DNA from 4 places in the Enterobacter sp. B79-1 genome. Region 1 is predicted to be linked to each of the others. Evidence: predicted binding sites of a transcription regulator. Region 1 holds the regulator's gene; each other region holds the start of a gene.
What was found. The regulator Fur, encoded in region 1, represses iron uptake genes when iron is present. The targets are predictions, from matches to a motif close to ATAATAATGAGAACNACTATCAA.
Positions count from the first base shown of each region.

Region 1 (5,512 bases):
CTCGCCTTACGTTACCGATGCCTACCGCGACACGCTGCTGGCCCAATTCCCGCAGGCTCGCGCCCATGTGATCGCCGGTGCCGGGCACTGGGTTCACGCCGAAAAACCGGACGCCGTGCTGCGCGCCATTCGTCGCTATCTCTCTGATACTGCAAATTGATTAAAAAGAGAGCGACTGGAAGGTTGTGGGCTTCCAGTCGTTGGCGTGCCGTTTTCGGTGATGTATGATGGCGCGCTTATCGCCCGGGCATTAGCAGGGCGGCGTATTTCCCCCGAAGTCTCAGAATCATGGCCAAAGAACAAACGGACCGTACGACACTAGATCTGTTCGCGAATGAGCGTCGACCGGGACGACCGAAAACGAATCCGCTCTCGCGCGATGAACAGCTGCGTATTAATAAACGCAACCAGCTTAAACGCGATAAAAATCGTGGGCTTAAGCGTGTCGAACTGAAGCTGAACGCCGATGCTGTCGATGCACTAAATGAGCTGGCCGAGGCGCGTAACATCAGCCGCAGCGAACTGATTGAAGAGATGTTAATCACCCAACTTGAGACATTGCGCAGCAAGGCATAAGTCTGAAAATCCCCTTTATGACCCTTTTCATGTAGCACAGAGTGCAGTCCTGCGCGATAGCTGTTTCCGCAGGGTTGCCTGTTCTGCTATTATTGCCCTTATCCGTGGACAAATTGCGCCACCATACCATTAAGTTTCAAGAGGTTATTTTACTCATGGCAATCATCGGCATTTTCTTTGGCAGTGATACCGGCAATACCGAAAATATCGCAAAAAACATTCAAAAACAGCTCGGTAAAGACGTTGCCGATGTGCACGACATCGCCAAGAGCAGCAAAGAAGATCTCGAAGGCTATGACATCCTGCTGCTGGGTATACCGACCTGGTACTACGGTGAAGCGCAGTGTGACTGGGACGATTTCTTCCCAACCCTGGAAGAAGTTGACTTCAACGGTAAGCTGGTCGCGCTGTTCGGTTGTGGCGATCAGGAAGATTACGCAGAATACTTCTGTGACGCACTGGGCACCATCCGCGACATCATTGAACCACACGGTGCGGTGATTGTCGGCCACTGGCCAACGGCGGGTTACCACTTTGAAGCCTCTAAAGGCCTGGCAGACGACGACCACTTTGTCGGCCTGGCAATTGACGAAGACCGTCAGCCGGAACTGACCGCTGAACGCGTTGAGAAATGGGTTAAGCAGGTTCGCGAAGAACTGAACCTCGACGACATTCTTAACGCCTGATTTCCCGGTGGCGCAACTCCGGTTGCGCCCGCTTACCAGGTAAAACCGATTAAATTAATTGCTACAAACTTTTAACTTTTTCGTTCAGACCTGTACAATATCCCCCTGGTAAAAAGTGGATGCCATCGAACAAGTTTGTTGGTGATACCACGTTTTTATAAGCATACTTTGCTTGAGACTTGCAGTTTTCATTTAGTCATGGCAGTTCTATAATGAGACGCATTATCCCAAGTGCATTTTCTGTCACTTCTTCTTTAGAAGTGAATCGTTTAGCAACAGGACAGATTCCGCATGACTGACAACAATACCGCATTAAAGAAGGCTGGCCTGAAAGTAACGCTTCCTCGGTTAAAAATCCTTGAAGTGCTTCAGGGGCCAGACAATCACCATGTCAGTGCGGAAGACCTCTACAAACGTCTTATCGACATGGGTGAAGAGATTGGGCTGGCAACCGTGTATCGTGTGCTGAACCAGTTCGATGACGCGGGCATTGTTACCCGTCATAACTTCGAAGGCGGCAAATCCGTTTTCGAGCTGACCCAGCAGCACCATCACGATCACCTGATCTGCCTCGATTGTGGCAAGGTTATTGAATTCAGCGATGATTCCATCGAATCACGCCAGCGTGAAATCGCCGCACGTCACGGTATTCGCCTGACCAACCACAGCCTGTACCTGTATGGTCACTGTGCTGAAGGCGATTGCCGTGAAGACGACCACGCGCACGACGCGAAATAATATCGTGTTTATACTCTGAGCCAGCCGTAAGGTTGGCTTTTTTTTGCCTGTTTTTGGGCAAAAAAAAGCCCGGTGACGCAGCGCCACCGGGCGTAAAGCAACTTATTTATTGTTACTGCGAATATCGCTCCAGATCTTATCGCAACGCTTCGCCACTTCCTGATCGTTACCGGTTTTACGCGCCTGAATGCAGGCCTGGTAATCCATCACGCGGACGTTTTCCTGCGTCGCAAACTGCTCATGCGCTTTCTCTTTCTTCAGCACGTTCAGCACGCTCTGACAGGCTTCGATTTTCTCCGGCGACCCTTCCGCTGTATTGATACAGGCGCTATAGGCCTCCTTCAGGCGGGAATCTTCTTTTGGTGCCTCAGTCTGAGCACACGCCACCAGCCCTGATGCCAGCAACGCGACGATTACGATTTTTTTCATCATGTGCAGTCTCCATACCGGCGGGACGTTGCCCGCCGGTGTGTTCATCAGAAGATAGTAAATGGCGCGATAACCATGAATTTCACGTCACGTTCATCCTGGAAGATGTTGCCGTAACCGCCCGCGTAGCTCGGGATATCGGAGTGGTTGTCATACTGCGTGAAATGCAGTTTGAACATCGTGCCTTTCGCGCGGCCATCCTGCAGGGTGTAGATCGCATCCAGGCTGTAAGAAGACTCTTTCAGACGATAGTTTGGATCGTAGTACGCGTCCGGTGTCGCCATATCCGCAGGTTTTGCGTCCCAGGCGTAAGCGTAAGATGCACCCACCGCCCAGCCAGGCAGGTTCCAGTTTTTCAGGTCATACATTGCGCCGAAGAACAGCGCTTTTTCACCATCGGCGTTGAAGTCAGAGCGGTTATCCCACCAGATATCAAGACGACCGTTAGAGGACGCGTAGGTTGGCGTCATACGCTGCAGGAAATAGCCCTGCTGCCCTTCTGCCTTCACCCATGTTCCCTCCAGACGTAAATCGACCTGGCCCACTTTGTAGCCGAAGGTCAGTGCCTGCAGCCATGCAGTGCCGTCATAGATATCGTTAACGGTGCCATTGCTGGCTTTATCGCGCGTGCCGTAGAACTGGTAGCTGGTGCTCAGCGGGCTGCCCACAACATCAAATTTGTAGCTGGCTTTAGCAAAATACTGATCGATATACCCTTCCGCCTGACCAAATGCAGCTTCCAGGACCAGGTCGTTTTTAAAGTCGTATTTTGCGCCCAGCGAGTGGAGGTAATCGACTTTGGTTTTCTTATCGTTCTGGTAGAACTTGTCCATCTCAATGTGCCACGGTGCTTTGTACTCGTTGGTCCACATATAGGAGAAGCTCAACGCGCCCGCATCGCCGTAGTCAAAGTTAGCCCCGGCTTCCGCGCCCTGGTAGGTACCCGGCATAAAACTCCAGTGCGGCGCTAACAGCGTTTGACCGGTTGGCTGAATATAGCCCCCACGCGCCCACACCGGGCCGTATTTGAATTTCGCTGCTGCCTTGTACAGGCTGACACCGCTTTTATCGCCAGACCAGTCTTCTTTATACGCTTTGTTACTGGAGGAGAAGGCGATTTCATTCGGGTGTCCGCTGTCGCCGTTTTCAGCCATTTCAATGGCGGTGAAGGCAGCAATATCCAGACCGAACATATCCGCGGCATAGCCTGACTGGAAGTCCAGGTTGGCGTTCCAGGTAGAGTGCGAAAGGTTGGTTTTGTATTTGTCTTCAGTGACGTCTTTACGGTCACGCTCACGCTGCCAGTAATAAATACCGCCCGTGAGGGTAGAATCATCGATGAAACCTTCTGCCTTAGCTTCTGGGGTGATCGCCAGGCTCGACATTGCTGTCACACCGGCGATAGCCAGCGCCAGCGCACTACGTTTGCCACTGAACGTACGCATAGATTATTCCTCTTTGACGAATTAAAACGCCTCAACGGCGAAAATATAAAAGACCAAAAGGTCAGGGGTAGTTAGAAATACCCTCGAATTAACTACCGCCTTTAGGTTATTTTTCGCGACGCGAATTATCAATGCTTTTCCGTGGGCAAAAGTCAGGATTATGACGAAGTGCACATAATTCGTAGTGCTTTGTAACATTTACAGGAGAGCGAGAATTGGCGGGGAAATATCAGAAATTTCAGCGGGTAGCGCAGGTATTCGCTGTTTATTTTTCATCCTTTTTGTATTTCGTAAAAATACAAACTTTTTTTAGAAAAATAAGTAGCACCTCATTGACCTGATATTTTAGTGGCTTATCTTTAAGCCCTGGCTTAATACCATGATCATTAAATAAAAAAAACGCCGCAATAAGCGGCGTTTGTTTCTCCTTGACCAGAGCAGCAATATTATTCGCCGATCTTAGCCCAGGTGTCACGCAGGCCGACGGTACGGTTAAATACCGGTTTTTCTGCGGTGCTGTAACGGCTGTCCAGGCAGAAGTAACCTTCACGCTCGAACTGGAACGCTTTACCCGCTTCAGCCGCTTTCAGGGACGGCTCAGCGTAACCCTGCCTGATAACGAGTGATTCCGGGTTAATGGTCGCCAGGAAATCGTCAGCCGCACCTGGGTTAGGCACGCTGAACAGACGGTCATACAGACGGATCTCAACCGGCAGCGCGTGGGAAGCGCTCACCCAGTGAATAACGCCCTTCACCTTACGGCCATCAGCAGGATCTTTACTCAGCGTTTCTGCATCGTAAGAACAGAAAATAGTGGTGATGTTACCTTCTGCATCCTTCTCAACGCGCTCAGCTTTAATCACGTATGCATTACGCAGACGGACTTCTTTGCCCAGCACCAGACGCTTGTACTGCTTGTTCGCTTCTTCGCGGAAGTCAGCACGATCGATCCAGATTTCGCCGCTGAACGGCACGTCGCGGGTACCCATCTCCGGCTTGCTCGGATGGTTAGGCATAGACACCAGCTCGCTCTCTCCCTGCGGGTAGTTTTCGATAACCAGTTTAACCGGGTCGATCACCGCCATCGCGCGCGGGGCGTTTTCGTTCAGGTCTTCACGGATGCAGGATTCCAGAGAAGCGATTTCAATGGTGTTGTCCTGTTTGGTGACACCGATACGTTTGCAGAACTCGCGAATTGACGCAGAGGTGTAGCCACGACGGCGCAGACCGGAGATGGTCGGCATACGCGGATCATCCCAGCCTTCAACGTGCTTGTCGGTGACCAGCAGGTTCAGCTTACGCTTGGACATCACGGTGTATTCCAGGTTCAGACGAGAAAACTCGTACTGACGCGGATGCACAGGAATGGTGATGTTATCCAGCACCCAGTCGTACAGACGGCGGTTGTCCTGGAACTCCAGCGTACACAGAGAGTGCGTAATGCCTTCCAGCGCATCGCTGATGCAGTGGGTGAAGTCGTACATCGGGTAGATGCACCACTTGTTACCGGTCTGGTGGTGTTCCGCAAACTTAATGCGGTACAACACCGGATCGCGCATCACGATGAACGGAGAGGCCATGTCGATTTTGGCACGCAGACACGCTTTGCCTTCTTCGAAGCCACCGGCACGCATTTTT
Region 1 covers NZ_JBYAZJ010000001.1:1,425,603-1,431,114, forward strand. The annotation lists gene ybfF (esterase) at 1-160, shown strand, start outside; gene ybfE (LexA regulated protein) at 289-576, shown strand; gene fldA (flavodoxin FldA) at 732-1,262, shown strand; gene fur (ferric iron uptake transcriptional regulator) at 1,554-2,000, shown strand; gene chiQ (ChiQ/YbfN family lipoprotein) at 2,103-2,429, opposite strand; gene chiP (chitoporin ChiP) at 2,477-3,874, opposite strand; gene glnS (glutamine--tRNA ligase) at 4,321-5,512, opposite strand, start outside.

Region 2 (5,512 bases), 620 kb from region 1:
GGCATTCAACGGGATCACCCGCAGCTGCGCACCAACGCGCTCACAGAGCATTTGCCACGGCACGATATTGGCGTGGTGCTCCATTTGCGTGATGACGATGTTATCGCCCGCATGCACCTGTGCGTTGCCCCAGCTGTTGGCGACCAGGTTGATCCCTTCGGTGGTGCCGCGCACGAAGACCAGCTCTTCAGGCGATTGCGCATTGAGGAAAGCGGCAATCTGCGTGCGCACGTTTTCCATACGCTGGGTCGCCTCGGCGCTCAGGGTATGAATACCGCGATGCACGGCGGCATAGCCGTGACGATAGAATTCGGCTTCTGCATCCACCACCTGATTCGGTTTCTGCGCGCTGGCCGCGCTGTCCAGATAGGCCAGCGGCAGACCGTTCACTTCACGGGTCAGAACGGGAAAATCTGCCCGTACTTTCTCGACGGGAAAACTCATGCTTCGCCTCCAGGCAGACGCTGACCGATACGGGCCAGCACCTGCTGTTTTAACGCGCCATCGTGCAGCGCTTCCGTCAGCTCGGCGGCAAACGCGTAGATGATCATCTTCTGCGCCGCCTGCCGATCGATACCGCGGGAGCGCAGGTAGAACATCTGCTCATCGTCAATCCGCCCGACCGTCGCACCGTGGCTGCATTTCACGTCATCGGCGTAGATCTCCAGCTGCGGTTTGGTGTCCACTTCCGCCAGACGCCCCAGCAGCAGGTTGTTGTTGGTCATCTGTCCGTCGGTTTTAATGGCGTGCTGGGCCACGTTAATCAGGCCGTTAAACACCGCGCGCCCTTTGTCGCTGACGATCGTTTTATGCAGCTGACGGCTGTTGCAATAGCCTTTGTTGTGCTCAAGCCAGGTGCGCGTGTCGCACACTTCAGATTTGACCGGCATCGCCAGGCTGTTAATGCGTAGGGTGGTATTTTCACCGTTAAGCTGGGTGCTGGTATTGTGGCGCAGCACCGCGCTGCCGAGCAGGAAGCTATGGCTGTAGGCCGCGGCATCTTGCCCCAGTAAAATGTCGTTATGGGCAAAGTGGTGGCTCTGCGGGTTCTCAAACGCCAGCTTGATGTGGTGAAGCTGGGCATTGGCCGCCACATTCATCGTCAGACGCGAGCCGGTAAAGTGGCGCGTCTCGTTGAGGCTGACGTAATGTTCAATCACCGTGGCCTCTGCCCCCTCCCCCAGTTCAAGATGGTGGCGATAGTGCGCGGTGTTGATTTCGTCACCGTCCAGCCCCTGAGTGATGTGCATCAGCAGCAGCGGCTTCGCCGGACGCTGGTTATGTTTTACGCTGATATGCGTCACAGACTGCGCCAGACTTTCGGTGAGATGCAGGAAGACCTCCGGCTGTACCGGTGCGGCCAGACTCTGATGAACGTCATTCACGGCGATTTCAAAGCCGCTGTGTCGCGTCTCGTCACTGAGTTCCGGGTGAAACACGCCGTCGACAAAGACCAGACGCAGCGCATCCACAGGTAACGCCAGCCCGTCTCGCTGGGCCGGAGTGACGTCCGCCGAGCGCGTGACAAACTCGCCGTTCAGCAGGCCATCGAGCGGAGTGTATTTCCAGTTTTCGTGCTTACGGGTGGGCAGACCCAGACGCAGCATCTGCTGAAGGTGCTGCTGGGCCTGCTCTGAACGCGATTGCCCCTGCGTTTCAAACAGCCGGTGCCACTGCTGGAGTGCATTACTGCTGTTCGGTAAGCCAGCCATAACCCTGCTCCTCCAGTTGTTTAACCAGCGTGAAATCGCCGGATTTCACAATGCGCCCCTGGTAAAGCACGTGGACGTAGTCTGGTTTGATGTAGTCAAGAATGCGCTGGTAGTGGGTGACGATAATAAACGAGCGCTTGCCGTCACGCAGCGAGTTCACCCCGTCTGCGACAATCTTCAGGGCGTCGATGTCCAGGCCTGAATCGGTCTCATCAAGAATGCACAGCTCGGGCTCAAGCACCGCCATCTGCAGAATGTCGTTACGCTTTTTCTCACCGCCGGAGAAACCGACGTTCACCGAACGGGTCAGCAGGTCTTCCGGCATTTTCAGCAGCTTGATCTTCTCTTCCATCAGATCCTGGAAGTCGAAGCGGTCCAGCGCGTCGAGACCGCGATATTTGCGCACCGCGTTCAGCGCCGTCTGCAGGAAGAACTGATTGCTGACGCCCGGAATTTCTACCGGGTACTGGAAGGCCATAAAAATGCCCTCCCCGGCCCGCTCTTCCGGCGACATCTCCAGCAGATCTTTGCCGTTAAACTCGACGGAGCCGTGGGTGACTTCGTAATCTTCGCGTCCTGCCAGCGTCGCGGAAAGCGTACTTTTCCCGGAGCCGTTCGGCCCCATGATGGCGTGAACTTCACCCGGCTTGACGTCAAAATTGAGGCCACGCAGGATGGCTTTCTCTTCCACGCTAACCTGTAAATCTTTAATGCTTAACATGTGCTTTCCTTAACCGACGCTGTGTTCAAGACTAATGGCGAGGAGTTTTTGTGCTTCAACGGCGAATTCCAGCGGCAGTTCAGAGAACACGTCCTTACAGAAGCCGTTCACAATCATAGAAATGGCATCTTCTTCACTGATCCCGCGCTGCAGGCAGTAGAAGAGCTGGTCTTCCCCGATGCGCGACGTGGTCGCTTCGTGCTCAAGCTGGGCCGTGTTATTACGGCACTCGACGTACGGGAAGGTATGCGCGCCGCAGTCAGCGCCAATCAGCATCGAGTCACACTGGGTAAAGTTACGCGCGTTGGTGGCCGTCGGCATGATTTTCACCAGCCCGCGATAGCTGTTCTGGCTGTGCCCGGCGGAGATCCCTTTCGAAATAATGGTGGATTTGGTGTTTTTACCAATGTGGATCATCTTGGTGCCGGTATCGGCCTGCTGATGCCCGCTGGTCAGCGCCACCGAGTAAAACTCGCCGATGGAGTTATCCCCGCGCAGGATGCAGCTCGGATATTTCCAGGTAATGGCCGAGCCGGTTTCCGACTGGGTCCAGGACATCTTGCTGTTTTCGCCTTCACACAGCGCGCGCTTGGTAACGAAGTTCAAAATGCCGCCGGTATTACCGTCGCCCGGGAACCAGTTTTGCACCGTGGAGTATTTCACCTCAGCGTCTTTGTGGATGATGACTTCCACCACCGCCGCGTGCAGCTGATAGCTGTCGCGTACCGGGGCGGAACAGCCTTCGATATAGCTGACGTAGCTGCCTTCATCGGCCACCAGAATGGTACGTTCAAACTGGCCGGTTTTTTCCGCGTTGATACGGAAATAAGTTGACAGCTCCATCGGGCAACGTACGCCTTTTGGTACGTAAATAAAGGTACCGTCGGAGGCCACCGCTGCGTTGAGCGCTGCGAAGAAATTATCGTTAGAGGGCACCACGGTCCCAATGTACTTTTTCACCAGTTCCGGATGATCGTGAATCGCTTCGCCGAAGGAGCAGAAAATGATCCCCTGCTCTGCCAGCTTCTCGCGGTAGGTGGTCGCCACCGAGACGGAGTCGAAAATGGCGTCCACCGCCACCTCTCTTCCTTCGCGAACGGGCACGCCAAGCTGATTAAAGGCTTCTTCAACTTCTTTGCTCAGGAAGCTGTTTTCTGCGCCGGTTTGCTGTACCGCTCCCGGCTGCGAGGCGCAGGTGTCGTCACAGCTGCCGCAGGAGGGCGCGGAGTAGTAGCTGTAATCCTGATAGTTCAGCTTGTCGTAGTGCGCTTTCAGCCAGTGCGGCTCTTCCATTTCCAGCCAGGCGCGGAAGGCACTCAGACGAAATTCGAGCATCCATTCGGGTTCATTACGTTTGGCCGAGATCGCCCGCACGACATCTTCGTTGATGCCTTTCGCCAGCTCATCGGTCTGCAGCTGCGTGAAGAACCCTTCTTTATAATTCAGGTGTCCGCCGCTCCAGGTGTTCACATCACTCGTTGCTTCAGTATTACGAGACATAGTACCGCCTATACCCCAAAGCTTTCGCCGCAGCCGCATTCGTTCTGGGCTTTCGGGTTATGAAATTTGAATAACTGGTTTAAGCCTTCGCGGACGTAGTCCACTTCGGTGCCGTCAATAAAGGGCATCGCCTGCAGCGCAACGAACAGTTTCGCGCCATCGGTTTCGAAGACCAGGTCATCTTTCTCGGGTTCGGTGACGGTATCAAGCACGTAACCAAAACCTGCGCATCCGGTCTGTTTGACGCCTAAACGTACGCCGAGGATCTCGGGCTTTTTCGCCACCAGCTCGTGAATGTGTGCCGCCGCCGCTGGCGTGAGCGTTAAACCGCGCCAGGCAAAATCGGCCGGATTAAAGGTTTCTGAATGCAGTTCCATAGGTCCACCTCGTCTGAATAGCCATCAGGGCATAACACCATGTTAGTGATAACGATTATCACTTCAACCCCCTGTCAGTAGGGGCATCCGGGTAAACCGCCCTTTTTGGTTACTTTTATTAAGCATAGACCCTGTAGAAGGATGCAGGCAGGATGGATTTAATTGTTCAATGCATTGATAAATAATGCATTTCGCCGCGGCATTTGTGGCGATGAGGAGAAAAGTAAAATATGCATCGGAAATGCCTATTTTTAAGATAGCTTCTTTAGCTGTCGTAAACATAGTCAAACGAATGCGCTTTGGCGCACAGAAACAAGTGCTACCCCAGCAGCAAACAATCGGATAATCAGAGTCTTTTTCTGAAAATCATGCAGTCCCTCTGGATCACATTAACAATCGCTGTAGCATTAACCATACACATTTAATGGAAAATAGGTGTCATATGGCGTTACAGGGAAAGATGATTCTGAACGGCGCAGATTACGCGCCTTTCGATTTGTATGGGGTGGGCGTGTTCATGGCGCACTCAGGGTTGGGGGCCAGCAGAAACAATGCCAGTTGCGGACATGTCGCCAATACGGGTCCTATTCCCTTAGGGAAATACTGGATTGTAGATCGCAGGGAGGGTAACTGGTTTTCGCAAAAAAAAGAGGAAATTCACGATGGAGCTAACAGATTTATTGGCAGAAATGCTTTTGGTAAATCGGACTGGTTTGCTTTGTGGCGTGATGACTGGGGTATTGATGATTACACATGGGTAGAAAGCGTAAAACGTGGAAATTTCCGACTCCATCCAGGCACGGTTTCAAAAGGTTGCATAACTATCGCCAACATGTCTGATTTTGCGATGATTCATAACGCGCTAATGAATACATCACTTATTCAGGTCCCATGCATGAGGTCATTAATGGCGCGGGGATGGGTGGAGGTCGTAGCTGGTGGCTACATTAAAAAACCTTGCTCGTAGAGCATGTAAAATTATTTATTTTCTCATTTTATTACTCACTGTAGGTCATATACTACCAGGCCCTGAGATATATATTAACTATGATTTAGCCAGAACAACAGCAATGATTATCACCGGAAATGAGAGTGCAGAATCAATGTATGACGCCTACTCATTTATTGACTGGATTATAATGCTAATTATCATCATCCCTTTTTATATTATAACAATGAATTTAATCGAAAAAATAAGGAAC
Region 2 covers NZ_JBYAZJ010000001.1:800,907-806,418, forward strand. The annotation lists gene sufS (cysteine desulfurase SufS) at 1-444, opposite strand, end outside; gene sufD (Fe-S cluster assembly protein SufD) at 441-1,712, opposite strand; gene sufC (Fe-S cluster assembly ATPase SufC) at 1,687-2,433, opposite strand; gene sufB (Fe-S cluster assembly protein SufB) at 2,443-3,933, opposite strand; gene sufA (Fe-S cluster assembly scaffold SufA) at 3,942-4,310, opposite strand; gene AC2T6E_RS03885 (DUF2778 domain-containing protein) at 4,753-5,277, shown strand.
Region 2: sufA (Fe-S cluster assembly scaffold SufA) is a predicted target of Fur. The motif match lies at 4,350-4,372, and genes of this name have one in related genera.

Region 3 (5,512 bases), on a different contig from region 1:
TTTGCCCGACAAAAATAAGCGGGATGGAGCGGGGCGCTGATGCGGAAATATTCCCGACGCTGGACAAACCAGAGGTTATCAGGCAGCGGCGAGGTAAAAGCAGGCAGCCCCAGATATTCGCTTAATTCAAGTCGCGGCAGAATAAACTCCACCTTTGCGCCGTGGGTTTCAGCCATCACCGAGATTTTTTCCGCCCGCTGTGCGGCGCGGTTCTCATGCTCCTGGCTGCCCAGGTCGACGATCAGACGGTCGGACGACACGTCCAGGATCTTGCTGATAAACTGATTGTTTGACCAACGCATGCGTAGCGGCACTTCACCTTTTTGCAGGTCGCGTAATACCCCTAATACAGCCAGCGGATTTTGTTTCAGGAACTGCTCACTGTAATTACTCACGCCAGATTGCTCCTTGATATTTGACAGACTGTCTCTGCGTTATCGGCAATCTGAAATGAAACTTAATACAAACCGGTGATTTTTTTTACTGGCCGCCGTAATTTAAGTCGGTGAGATGAAAATGATTTTCGGGCGATGACCTATACTTAAGTCACCAGCGCGGAAGGTTTTCCGTGCATGCGTTAAACCTGCAAGAGGGCATCGCTATGGGTATCATCGCCTGGATTATCTTTGGTCTTATTGCCGGCGCTATCGCCAAATTGATCATGCCGGGAAATGATGGTGGCGGCTTTATTCTGACCTGTGTACTCGGTGTGGTCGGGGCGGTTGTCGGCGGCTGGCTGGCAACGATGTTTGGCTTTGGCGGCAGCATCAGCGGTTTCGATCTCCACAGTTTCCTGGTCGCGGTGGTCGGCGCGATCGTTGTACTGGGCATATTCCGGTTACTCCGACGGGCATAACATCTTCACAAGCGGCTCTCACCTGAGGGCCGTTTTTTTTATCCGCGTATTGATTTGCTAATCGAAATGATAATAATTGTCGTTCCCGGTACTATCTATAACAAAGACGACAATTATGAATACCTCACGTTTTGCGTTATGTGCGTTGGCAGGAGCCGTGGCGCTGGCATTGCAGGCACAGGCTTTTGCCGAAGAATCGACTATTGTAGTCACGGGCGCAGAGCAGGGCAGCGCGCTTCCTTCATGGACGAACAGTGCGACCAAATCGGCGGTGGCTGAAAGTAAAACGCCGCAGGTGATCAATACCCTTTCTGAGCAGGAGATAGAAAAGCGTCACGCGAACTCCGTGAATGAAATCCTGCGCTATGCTCCGGGCGTCTCGACCGAGGTGAGGGGCAGTACCTCGTACATGAGCGAATACAAAATCCGCGGGTTTACCGTTGACCAGGAATTCTATAATGGTCTGCAACTGCCGTATAACGTCACCGGTAACACCAAAGCGCGCATCGATCCGCTGCTGATTGAGAGCGTTGATATTCTGAAAGGTCCCTCTTCAGTGCTGTACGGTGGCGGCTCGCCGGGTGGGCTGGTGAATATTCAAAGTAAGAAGCCGCAAAAAGCCTCCCGTACCGAGGTGGGTTTTAACACCGGCACCCGTAACCTGAAAGAGGGCTACCTCGATTCAACCGGGCAAATCGCTGACAGCGACTGGAACTACCGTCTGCTGGGGAAAGCGACGGAAAATGACGACCAGCCGCACACCACGCGCTACGAAAACTATCTCGTGGCACCGTCAGTGACCTGGCAGCCGGACAGCAAAACGCGTCTCACCATTGATGCGCTGGCGCAAAATACCCCGAGCCTGTCGCCGTCCGACCCGCTGCCGCTCGCCTATCTGCGCTCGAGCTACGCCGATCGCCGGGACTATGCCGGAGACGAGTGGAGCGGATTCAAACAGCGCCAGTGGATGCTGGGCTACAGCTTTGAACATGAGTTTGATAGCGGCTGGGGCTTTAATCAGAAAGCGCGCTACTTCGACGTGGATACCCATCAGCGCAGCGTATATTCAACCGGACCTGGGAGCGAGGTCTATCAACTCAATCGCTTTGCTTACACCACGGATGAAGACCTTCAGAGCTTCAACATCGACAACCAGGTCACTAAAACGGTTGCGCTGGGGGAATGGAAACATCATCTGCTGGCCGGGTTTGACTATCAGAAGCTGAACTCGCACTTCCACTACCGATACGCCTCCTCAACACCGGGTATTGATATGCGCAATCCTGACCACGCGCAGATCGATGAAGGCGCGCTGGGGCTGTATACCGCCCAGAAAAACCGTCTGAGCTATCAGCAGAACGGCTACTACCTGCAGGATCAGGTGGAGTTCGGCGGATTAAACCTGCTGGGCAGCCTGCGCTATGACGATTACCGCTCCGTGACCACGAATTATCTGCAAAACGGCGACAAAGCGTATGTCTCTCAGGATCGGGTCACCAAACGTCTGGGGGCGCTTTACGCCTTCGACAACGGGATTTCGCCGTTCATCAGCTATTCCGAAGGCTTTGCGCCGGTATCCCCACAGGGGACACTCGTCGCCAAAGACGTCAAGCCAACCACCAGCAAGCAGGTTGAGGGCGGGGTGAAATACCTGCTGGCGGACTACGCCACCACCTTTACCGCATCGGTGTTTAACATTCGCCAGAAAAATGTCGTCACCTCCGATCCCGGCTTCCTCAACTACCGTCAGACCGGGGAAGTGGAATCCAAAGGGGCTGAGCTGTCGGCGGTCAGCCGTCCGACGGATAACCTGACGCTGATTGCGAACTACGCTTACACCCACGCGATCAATACGGAAGATGATAAATACCAGGGCAAGCGTCCAACACAGGTGCCGGAGAATGCCTTTAACCTGTGGGGCGATTACACCTTCGACAGTACGCCGCTGAAAGGGTTAATGCTGGGGGCTGGCGCGCGCTATACCGGGCCGATGGAAATTTCACCGAGTAACGATGCGGGCAAACTTGGGGGCACCACGCAGTACGATCTGGCGGCCTCTTACCGCATGGGCGAAGTCCTGCCGTCTCTGGAAGGGCTGACGGTGAAAGCCAGCGCGCAGAACATCACCAATAAAGAGACGCTGACCTGTTACGACGCAACCAACTGCTGGATTGGGCGTGACCGGACGTTCCAGTTAGGGGCGAGTTACAGCTTCTGATGAGCTTTACCCCTCTCCCTTGAGGGAGAGGGGGAGCACGTGTAGGCCGGGTAAGGCGTAGCCGCCACCCGGCAATACCCTTACTGCGCCGCGCTTTTCGCAGGCGCGGCGTCATCATTCGCCGCAGGCTGATTCTCCGGCACGCTGTCGCACGGTTTCTCTTTCGGACACACCAGATCCAGCATCTTGAGCGTCACGCCGTTGCTCCAGCCAAATCCATCCTGCAACGGATATTCACCGCCGCCTCCGCCAGTGCCGGTAGACGAGACGTCATACTTCTCCACCAGCTTCTTCTCGCGGTCGTAGGTGTGCTGAACGTTTTTCAGGAAGCGCCAGGTCACGTCCATCGCCACTTTGTCCTGGCCATAGTTCTGCAATCCTTCCGTTGCAACCCACTGCAGCGGTGCCCAGCCGTTTGGCGCATCCCACTGCTGGCCGCTGTTGATGGTGGTGGTCGTAATGCCGCCCGGCTTCAGCAGGCGTGAAGAGGTCGCTGCAGCCACTTTATCCGCGCGGTCCTGTGCCGCCGCCTTCACGTAAAGCGGGAACAGGGCGGCGGCGGTGAGCTGATTACGCACCTTTTTACTCTTGAGATCGTAATCCGCGTACCAGCCCTCTTTTTCATTCCACAGATGGCTCTCGATGGCCTTCTGGCGCGAAGCGGCCAGTGCCTCATATTTGCTCGCACCGGCGGTATCGCCATCCTCCTGGCTTGCCCGTGCCAGTAGCTTCTCCATCTTGAACATCAGGGCGTTCAGGTCCACCGGCACAATGCTGGTGGTGCGGATGGTGCCAAGCTTTTGCGGATCGTCCATCCAGCGAGAGCTAAAGTCCCAGCCTGACGCGGCTGCCGAGCGCAGATCGCGGTAAATTTCCGTCGCCGGGCGGTTAGGGTTGTTTTTCGCAGTGTTTACATCATCGAGCCAGGATTCAGGACGCGGGGTATCGCGGTCATCCCAGTAGCGGTTGAGGATTGTCCCGTCATCCAGCTTCACCACGCGTTTGTTGGCCTGGCCCGGCTGCAGGCCATCGACGCCCTCCATCCAGTAGGCATACTCTTTTTCCATCTGTGGACGGTACTTTTTCAACGCATCTTTATCATGCGTCGCCAGCAGTTCGACCATCAGGGAGAAGAACGGCGGCTGCGAACGGCTCAGGTAATAGCTGCGGTTGCCGTTAGGAATGTGGCCGAAGGTGTCAATTTCATAGGCGAAGTTGTCCACCATATCGCTGATTTTGTCCCAGTGGCCGCTTTCGGCCAGGCCCAGCATGGTGAAATAGCTGTCCCAGTAATACACCTCGCGGAAACGCCCGCCGGGCACCACGTAAGGTTTCGGTAGCGGCAGGAGCGAATCCCACTTGTTGCTGGCTTTATCGGTGGTGCGGGTCAGTACAGGCCAGAGATCGTCAATATGCTCACGCAAACTTTGTCCAGCAGGCGGAACATATTTTTCACCTTCCGCGGGGAGCGTGAAGTTCATCTCGACAAAGTGGCGTAAGTCAAAGCTGGACTGGGCGTGCTGCATCCGATAATCCGCCAGGATCATCAGCGGGTCGCTTTTGGGTACGGCATCAGCAAACGTTTTTTGATCGGGAAACAGTTTGGCACTTTGCACATCATTAAACAGAGGACCCAGCAAAATATCGGGTGAGGTTGTCTGGGTTGTAGGGGGCTGGTCAGCATAAGCGAGTGCTGTTACGCCGATCAGCGCGCCTCCCAGCGCAAGCTGCAAGAACGCAGGGCGTAGTGTACGAGGTCTTATCATGAGTTCGTCTCCTGTCTTCACTAAACAGCGTGACCGCTGTTGTCAATCACCTGAAAACCTTAGACGAATATTGCCCGCTTCGCGTGTTGAATATCCCATTTTTCACATAACCAGACGATTTACCGCTTCGTCCGGCCCGTCCGATAGGAATGAATTTGTTATGTGAATGGAATTAAAAAAATTATACCTTTAAATAATCATATATATTCCACATTAAAATATAGGTGTGGTTAATAAAATAAGAGTGTGAAGTGGGTTGTCTTTCTTTTATTAATCGTGAGATGTTTCTTCTATGCCGATCACACAAGTTAAAATTCATAATTAGCTTATCAAAAAACATAATGGCACCTCCGATGGTATTTGGTCGAAATGGCGAGGTTCACTATTTAGGTATTCACTTCTATAATCAGGATGGATTCTATGAAATTAAAGAAAACGGTAATTCTGATGAGTGCGTTCTATTCTGGCGCACTTTTCGCTGCACAACCCTCGACAAGCGTGGAAGAAAAACTGGCGCAACTAGAAGCGCAAATTCAGGCGCTTAAACAGCAGCAGGCGACCGCGGCGCAGGCTGAATCCGCTGTGGTTGTACAATCGGAAGAACCGGTGAGCGGGACGGCACCGCCAAAACTGACGCTTTCGGGATATGGTGATATTAAATTTTATGGCGAC
Region 3 covers NZ_JBYAZJ010000002.1:507,433-512,944, forward strand. The annotation lists gene ycgR (flagellar brake protein YcgR) at 1-395, opposite strand, end outside; gene AC2T6E_RS10230 (GlsB/YeaQ/YmgE family stress response membrane protein) at 602-856, shown strand; gene AC2T6E_RS10235 (TonB-dependent siderophore receptor) at 972-3,074, shown strand; gene AC2T6E_RS10240 (alpha,alpha-trehalase) at 3,155-4,840, opposite strand; gene AC2T6E_RS10245 (carbohydrate porin) at 5,261-5,512, shown strand, end outside.
Region 3: AC2T6E_RS10235 (TonB-dependent siderophore receptor) is a predicted target of Fur. The motif match lies at 929-951, and genes of this name have one in related genera.

Region 4 (5,512 bases), on a different contig from region 1:
TAATCATGCCGATACCAGCCTGATGGGATGAAGGGGAGAGGGGAGAGCGCGATGGATGAGGTCAATTGCACCGGAGTGGTGCGAAAGATGCCACTTAAGTGGGCGTTAATAGATCATGCTTTGCGGGTAATTTCTCTACGAAAGTATTTTAAATCAATCGATTAGAAAAGCGTACAGAAAGTGCGGTTTACCCGAAATTTGCGATCTCGATCGGATTTAACAACTAAAGATAAATTTGTAACCGCCGAAAAAACAATAAACCACAAAATTAACACTCGAATAACCTGCAAGGAATGCCCGCCATGTCCTCTCCATCCTTTGTCACCCAGAATGAATTCCCTCTGGATAGTGACACCACGCTTATGTCTACCACCGATCTCCAGAGCTACATGACCCATGCCAACGACACCTTTGTGCAGGTAAGTGGCTATACGCTCCAGGAACTGATGGGACAGCCTCACAATATGGTGCGTCACCCCGACATGCCGAAAGCGGCCTTCGCCGACATGTGGTACACGCTGCAACAGGGGGAACCGTGGAGCGGGATTGTCAAAAACCGCCGCAAAAACGGCGACCACTACTGGGTGCGAGCGAACGCCGTGCCGATGGTGCGCCACGGTAAAATGACCGGCTATATGTCGATTCGCACAAAAGCGACGGCTGAAGAGATTGCGACCGTGGAGCCTTTATATAAGGCGCTCAATGAAGGCCGTTGTAAAAAACGTATCCATAAAGGGCTGGTGGTGCGCAAAGGCTGGCTCGGGAAGTTACCGGCTATGCCGCTGCGCTGGCGGGTTCGTAGCGTCATGGCGGCGCTGTTTGCGGTGATGGCTGCCACGCTGGCGTTCACTTCTGCGGGGTGGCCATCGCTGGTGGCTGCTGCCGTCGTAATGGTCGTCGGGACGATGCTGTTCGAGCAGCAGATTGTCCGACCGGTGGAAAATGTCACGCGTCAGGCGCTGAAGGTCGCGACCGGTGAGCGTAACAGCGTGCAGCATCTGAACCGCAGCGACGAGCTGGGGCTGACGCTGCGCGCGATCGGACAGCTGGGGCTGATGTGTCGCTGGTTAATCAATGATGTCTCAAGCCAGGTGGTGAGCGTGCGCGATGGCAGCGATAAGCTGGTGCAGGGGAATGACGATCTCAACGACCGCACGCGTCAGACCGTCACCAATGTGCAGCAGACCGTGGCGACGATGAATCAAATGGCCGCCTCGGTACAAAGCAACTCTGAAACCGCTGCCGAAGTCGATAAGCTCTCCGTGGCGGCCAGCAACGCGGCGACCAAAGGCGGAAATGCGATGCAGACGGTGGTGAAAACCATGGATGATATTGCTGACAGCACCCAGCGGATTGGCTCGATCACTTCGCTTATCAATGACATCGCTTTCCAGACCAATATTCTGGCGCTGAACGCGGCAGTGGAAGCGGCACGCGCAGGCGAACAGGGCAAAGGCTTTGCGGTCGTGGCCGGTGAGGTTCGTCATCTCGCCAGCCGCAGCGCCAGTGCGGCCAACGATATCCGTAAGCTGATTGACGCCAGCGCCAGCAAGGTACAGTCCGGCTCCGATCAGGTTCACGCGGCAGGCCGCACAATGGATGACATTGTTGAACAGGTGAAAAACGTCACGCAGCTTATTGCCCAGATTAGCCACGCTACGTCTGAACAGGCTACCGGGCTGTCCGAGTTAACCCGGGCCGTTGCCGAACTGGACAGTATCACCCAGAAAAATGCGGACCTGGTAGAGGAGAGCGCGCAGATCTCCGCCATGGTGAAGCACCGTGCGGGACGTCTCAAAGATGCCGTGACCGTGCTCCATTGAGCCAGTAATGTTCCAGAAAAGCCGTTTATGCCACCAGGTATAAACGGCGTTTTAATGTGATTATTTTTAATGTTTATTGTTAATGTGATATTAAATAACTAAAAAAATCCGCTCAGTTATTTATGCCTGCCTAAGTCAGTTTTCCCCGATGCTATTTCAGAAATGCCCTCTCTGGTGGTTACGCAACGATCGATGCGCCAAAATTAATAGACTGTACCTATCCATTGTGATGGTTATGAAATAAAAAAACGATCAAAGTCATAAAGTTAGCGCGTTCGTTACCGATAACGGTGATCGTCTGAGAAATAATCACATCGATGGAGTAAATATGTTCTTACATGACGTAAAGATCGGCACGAAATTATTTCTGGCGTTTGGGTTCTTTATTGTTCTGATGATCGTCAGTGCGAGTGTCTCCTTGCTGAGCCTGAATCGGGCGAACAACGGGATGCAGACTATCATTACCCACGATTATCCCACCACGGTAAAAGCCAACCAGCTAATCGACAACTTCCAGGAATTTATAAGCACGCAGCAGCTTATGCTGCTGGACGAGCAGGGCACCTACACGGGGCAATCTCAGCAGCGTCTGAAAGAGATCAGCGAGCACATTACGGTGATCCTGGGCGAGCTGAACAACGCGTTGCAGGATCAGAAGTCTCAGCAGGTGCTGGCGGATATCCGCAGCGTGCGCCAGCAGTATCTGGACTCGCGCTACCGCATTTTACAGGCGGTACAGAACAACAACCGTGCGGGCGCTATACAGGAGATGATGACCAACACCCTCACCGTGCAGCAGGCTTACAAAGCGAAGGTGCAGGCGCTGATCGCCATCCAAAACAACGAGATGCAGAGCGCGGGCGCGCAGGTGGACGGTGATTTCCGAACCAACCGCATGCTGCTGCTCCTGATCACGCTCTTCAGCGTGGCTGCGGGCAGCCTGATCGGCTGGTTTATCGTACGCTCCATTACCCGTCCGCTGGGCGAGGCGGTGAGCTTTGCAGAAGCCATTGCCGATGGCGATCTGACCGGCAGCATTATGTCTCACGGTAAAGACGAAACCGGTCTGTTGTTGCATGCGCTGATGGAGATGAAAACCCGTCTGCTGGAGATTGTGCAGCAGGTGCAAACCGGCTCGGAAAACATCTCCAGCGCCGCCGCGCAGATTGTCGCAGGCAACCAGGATCTGGCCGCGCGCACCGAAGAGCAGGCCAGTTCCGTCGAGCAGACGGCAGCCTCGATGGAGCAGATCACCGCGACGGTGAAAAACACCGCGTCGCACACTGGGGAAGCGACCACCCTCTCTGCCGATGCCGCCACGGTGGTGAAAAACAACGGTGAGATGATGAAACAGGTGACCAGCAAAATGCGCCTGATTAACGAAACATCCAACCGGATGTCCGACATTATCGACCTGATCGACGCCATTGCCTTCCAGACCAATATTCTGGCGCTGAACGCAGCAGTCGAGGCGGCACGTGCGGGAGAGCACGGGCGTGGCTTTGCGGTGGTCGCGGGCGAAGTGCGCCAGCTGGCGCAGAAGAGCGCCTCTTCGGCGAGTGAAATACGCCAGCTGATTGAAAGTTCCACCAGCCAGACCCAGGACGGGATGAACCTGGTGGAAAAAGCCAGCGGGCTGATCAACGGGATGGTCGGCAACGTGGAGGAGATGGACGTGATTCTGCGTGAGATCCGTCAGGCCAGCCATGAGCAGACGGAAGGCATCTCGCAGATCAACAGTGCGATTGGCCTGATTGACGCCACCACCCAGCAGAACTCTGCGCTGGTGGAGGAGTCCGTTGCGGCGGCGGCATCGCTGAACGATCAGGCGATGCACCTGAAAGAGCTGGTAAAAGTGTTCCGCGTGAGCGAACGCGCGCTCGCTTAATCCAGCTGGGAGATCTCCAGCGCCGCGCGGTCGATCACCCCGACGATCTGCTTGAGCTGCGCGTCGCTGAGTTCTCCCTGATTCACCTTCAGGTCCAGCACCGCTTTGAAGTTTTCCAGCGCCCGCTTCATCTGCGGGTTTTTGCGCAGCTGGAAGCCGACGCTGCGCGCTTTGATGCGCACCTGGATCTGTTCCAGCTGTTCCCCGTTTTCATCCAGCCAGTTTTGTCCTTCAGCGGTTATCGCAATCTTCTTACGACCGCTCTCTTCTTCCGTAATGGTGATAAACGTCTGATCCTGCAGATAATCCAGGGTTGGGTAGATCACGCCCGGGCTCGGCGTGTAGTTCCCCTGCGTCAGGTTCTCGATCTCTTTGATCAGCTCATAACCGTGACTGGCATTGCGGGTCAGAATATCCAGGATCACCAGCCGTAGATCGCCGTGGCCGAAAAAGCGCGGTCGGCGTCCGCCGCCATCATGTTCGTGTCGCATAGTGACTCTCTTTATTTGATATATCTAAACTATATCTTAGATATATTCAGATGCAATCTAAAAGATCTTGCATTCCTGGTTAATAGCAATCATTATCATTAAAAAATCAATTTCGATATATCGTATTCACCTGAGAAGGGCATAAAAATGACATCAACCCGTTACCCTCAACGTGTCCGCAATGACCTGCGCTTTCGCGAGCTGAACGTGCTCCGCGTCGAGCGCGTCAGCGCTGGCTTCCAGCGCGTTGTCCTCGGCGGTGAGGCGCTGGAAGGCTTTAGCTCCCGCGGTTTCGACGACCATACCAAGGTCTTTTTCCCTGCGCCGGGCGCGACCTTTGTTCCGCCCGTTGTCACCGATGAAGGCATCGAGTGGGGCGATGGCGTGCGCCCGCAGGCGCGTGACTATACACCCCTGTTCGATGAGGAGAATAATGAGCTGGTGCTGGATTTCTTCGTTCATGATGGCGGCGTTGCCAGCAGCTGGGCGGTCGCAGCCAAACCTGGCGACAAACTCACTATCGGTGGGCCGCGCGGATCGCTGGTGGTGCCGGAAGATTACGCCTGGCAGCTGTACGTGTGCGATGAGTCCGGGATGCCCGCGCTGCGCCGCCGTTTAGAAGGCATCGCAAAACTGCCGGTACGCCCGGACGTTCATGCGGTCGTGACCGTGGGGGACGGATCTTATAAGGACTATCTGGCGCACCTGAGTGAATTCAACATCACCTGGATTGTGGGCCACAACCCGCAGGCGGTGGCCGATCGTTTGGCGACGCTGGCCGTGCCCGAAGAGGATTACTTTATCTGGCTGACCGGGGAAGGGAAGGTGGTGAAAAACCTGAGCCGCCAGTTTGAAACCGACGCGATTGACCAACAGCTGGTGCGTGCCAGCGCATACTGGCACGCTAAATAGTCAGGCTGCGGACTCCAGCTGCGCTTCGCTCACCTGATGTTCGAGCGAGGCGCGGACCTCATGCAGCGCCTTCTCCTGCTGGGCAAAGTAGGCTTCCATATTGTTCAGCGACGACACCAGCAGCCAGGATTCTTCTTTCTCCAGTTCCGCCAGCTCGTTCACTAAGGTGTCGATTTGCTCGCGCACCTGCGCCATTTTTTTGCGGATACGCTCCAGATCGTTCAGCCTGTCGCTCGCCATCATTGGCTCAAAGCCCTGCTGCAGGCGCGCCACCAGTGAACGGATCGCTTTCACATCCCCGCGCTGTTTGGCCTGGTTAAGCTGCACCATCATGGTGTTAGCTTCTTCTTTCAGATCGTCTGCCACCAGATCCGGGTGGCAGAGCTTGCTCGCCTGAC
Region 4 covers NZ_JBYAZJ010000004.1:190,731-196,242, reverse strand. The annotation lists gene AC2T6E_RS13815 (methyl-accepting chemotaxis protein) at 303-1,823, shown strand; gene AC2T6E_RS13810 (methyl-accepting chemotaxis protein) at 2,152-3,711, shown strand; gene AC2T6E_RS13805 (PadR family transcriptional regulator) at 3,708-4,202, opposite strand; gene AC2T6E_RS13800 (siderophore-interacting protein) at 4,350-5,114, shown strand; gene AC2T6E_RS13795 (coiled-coil domain-containing protein) at 5,115-5,512, opposite strand, start outside.
Region 4: AC2T6E_RS13800 (siderophore-interacting protein) is a predicted target of Fur. The motif match lies at 4,279-4,301, and genes of this name have one in related genera.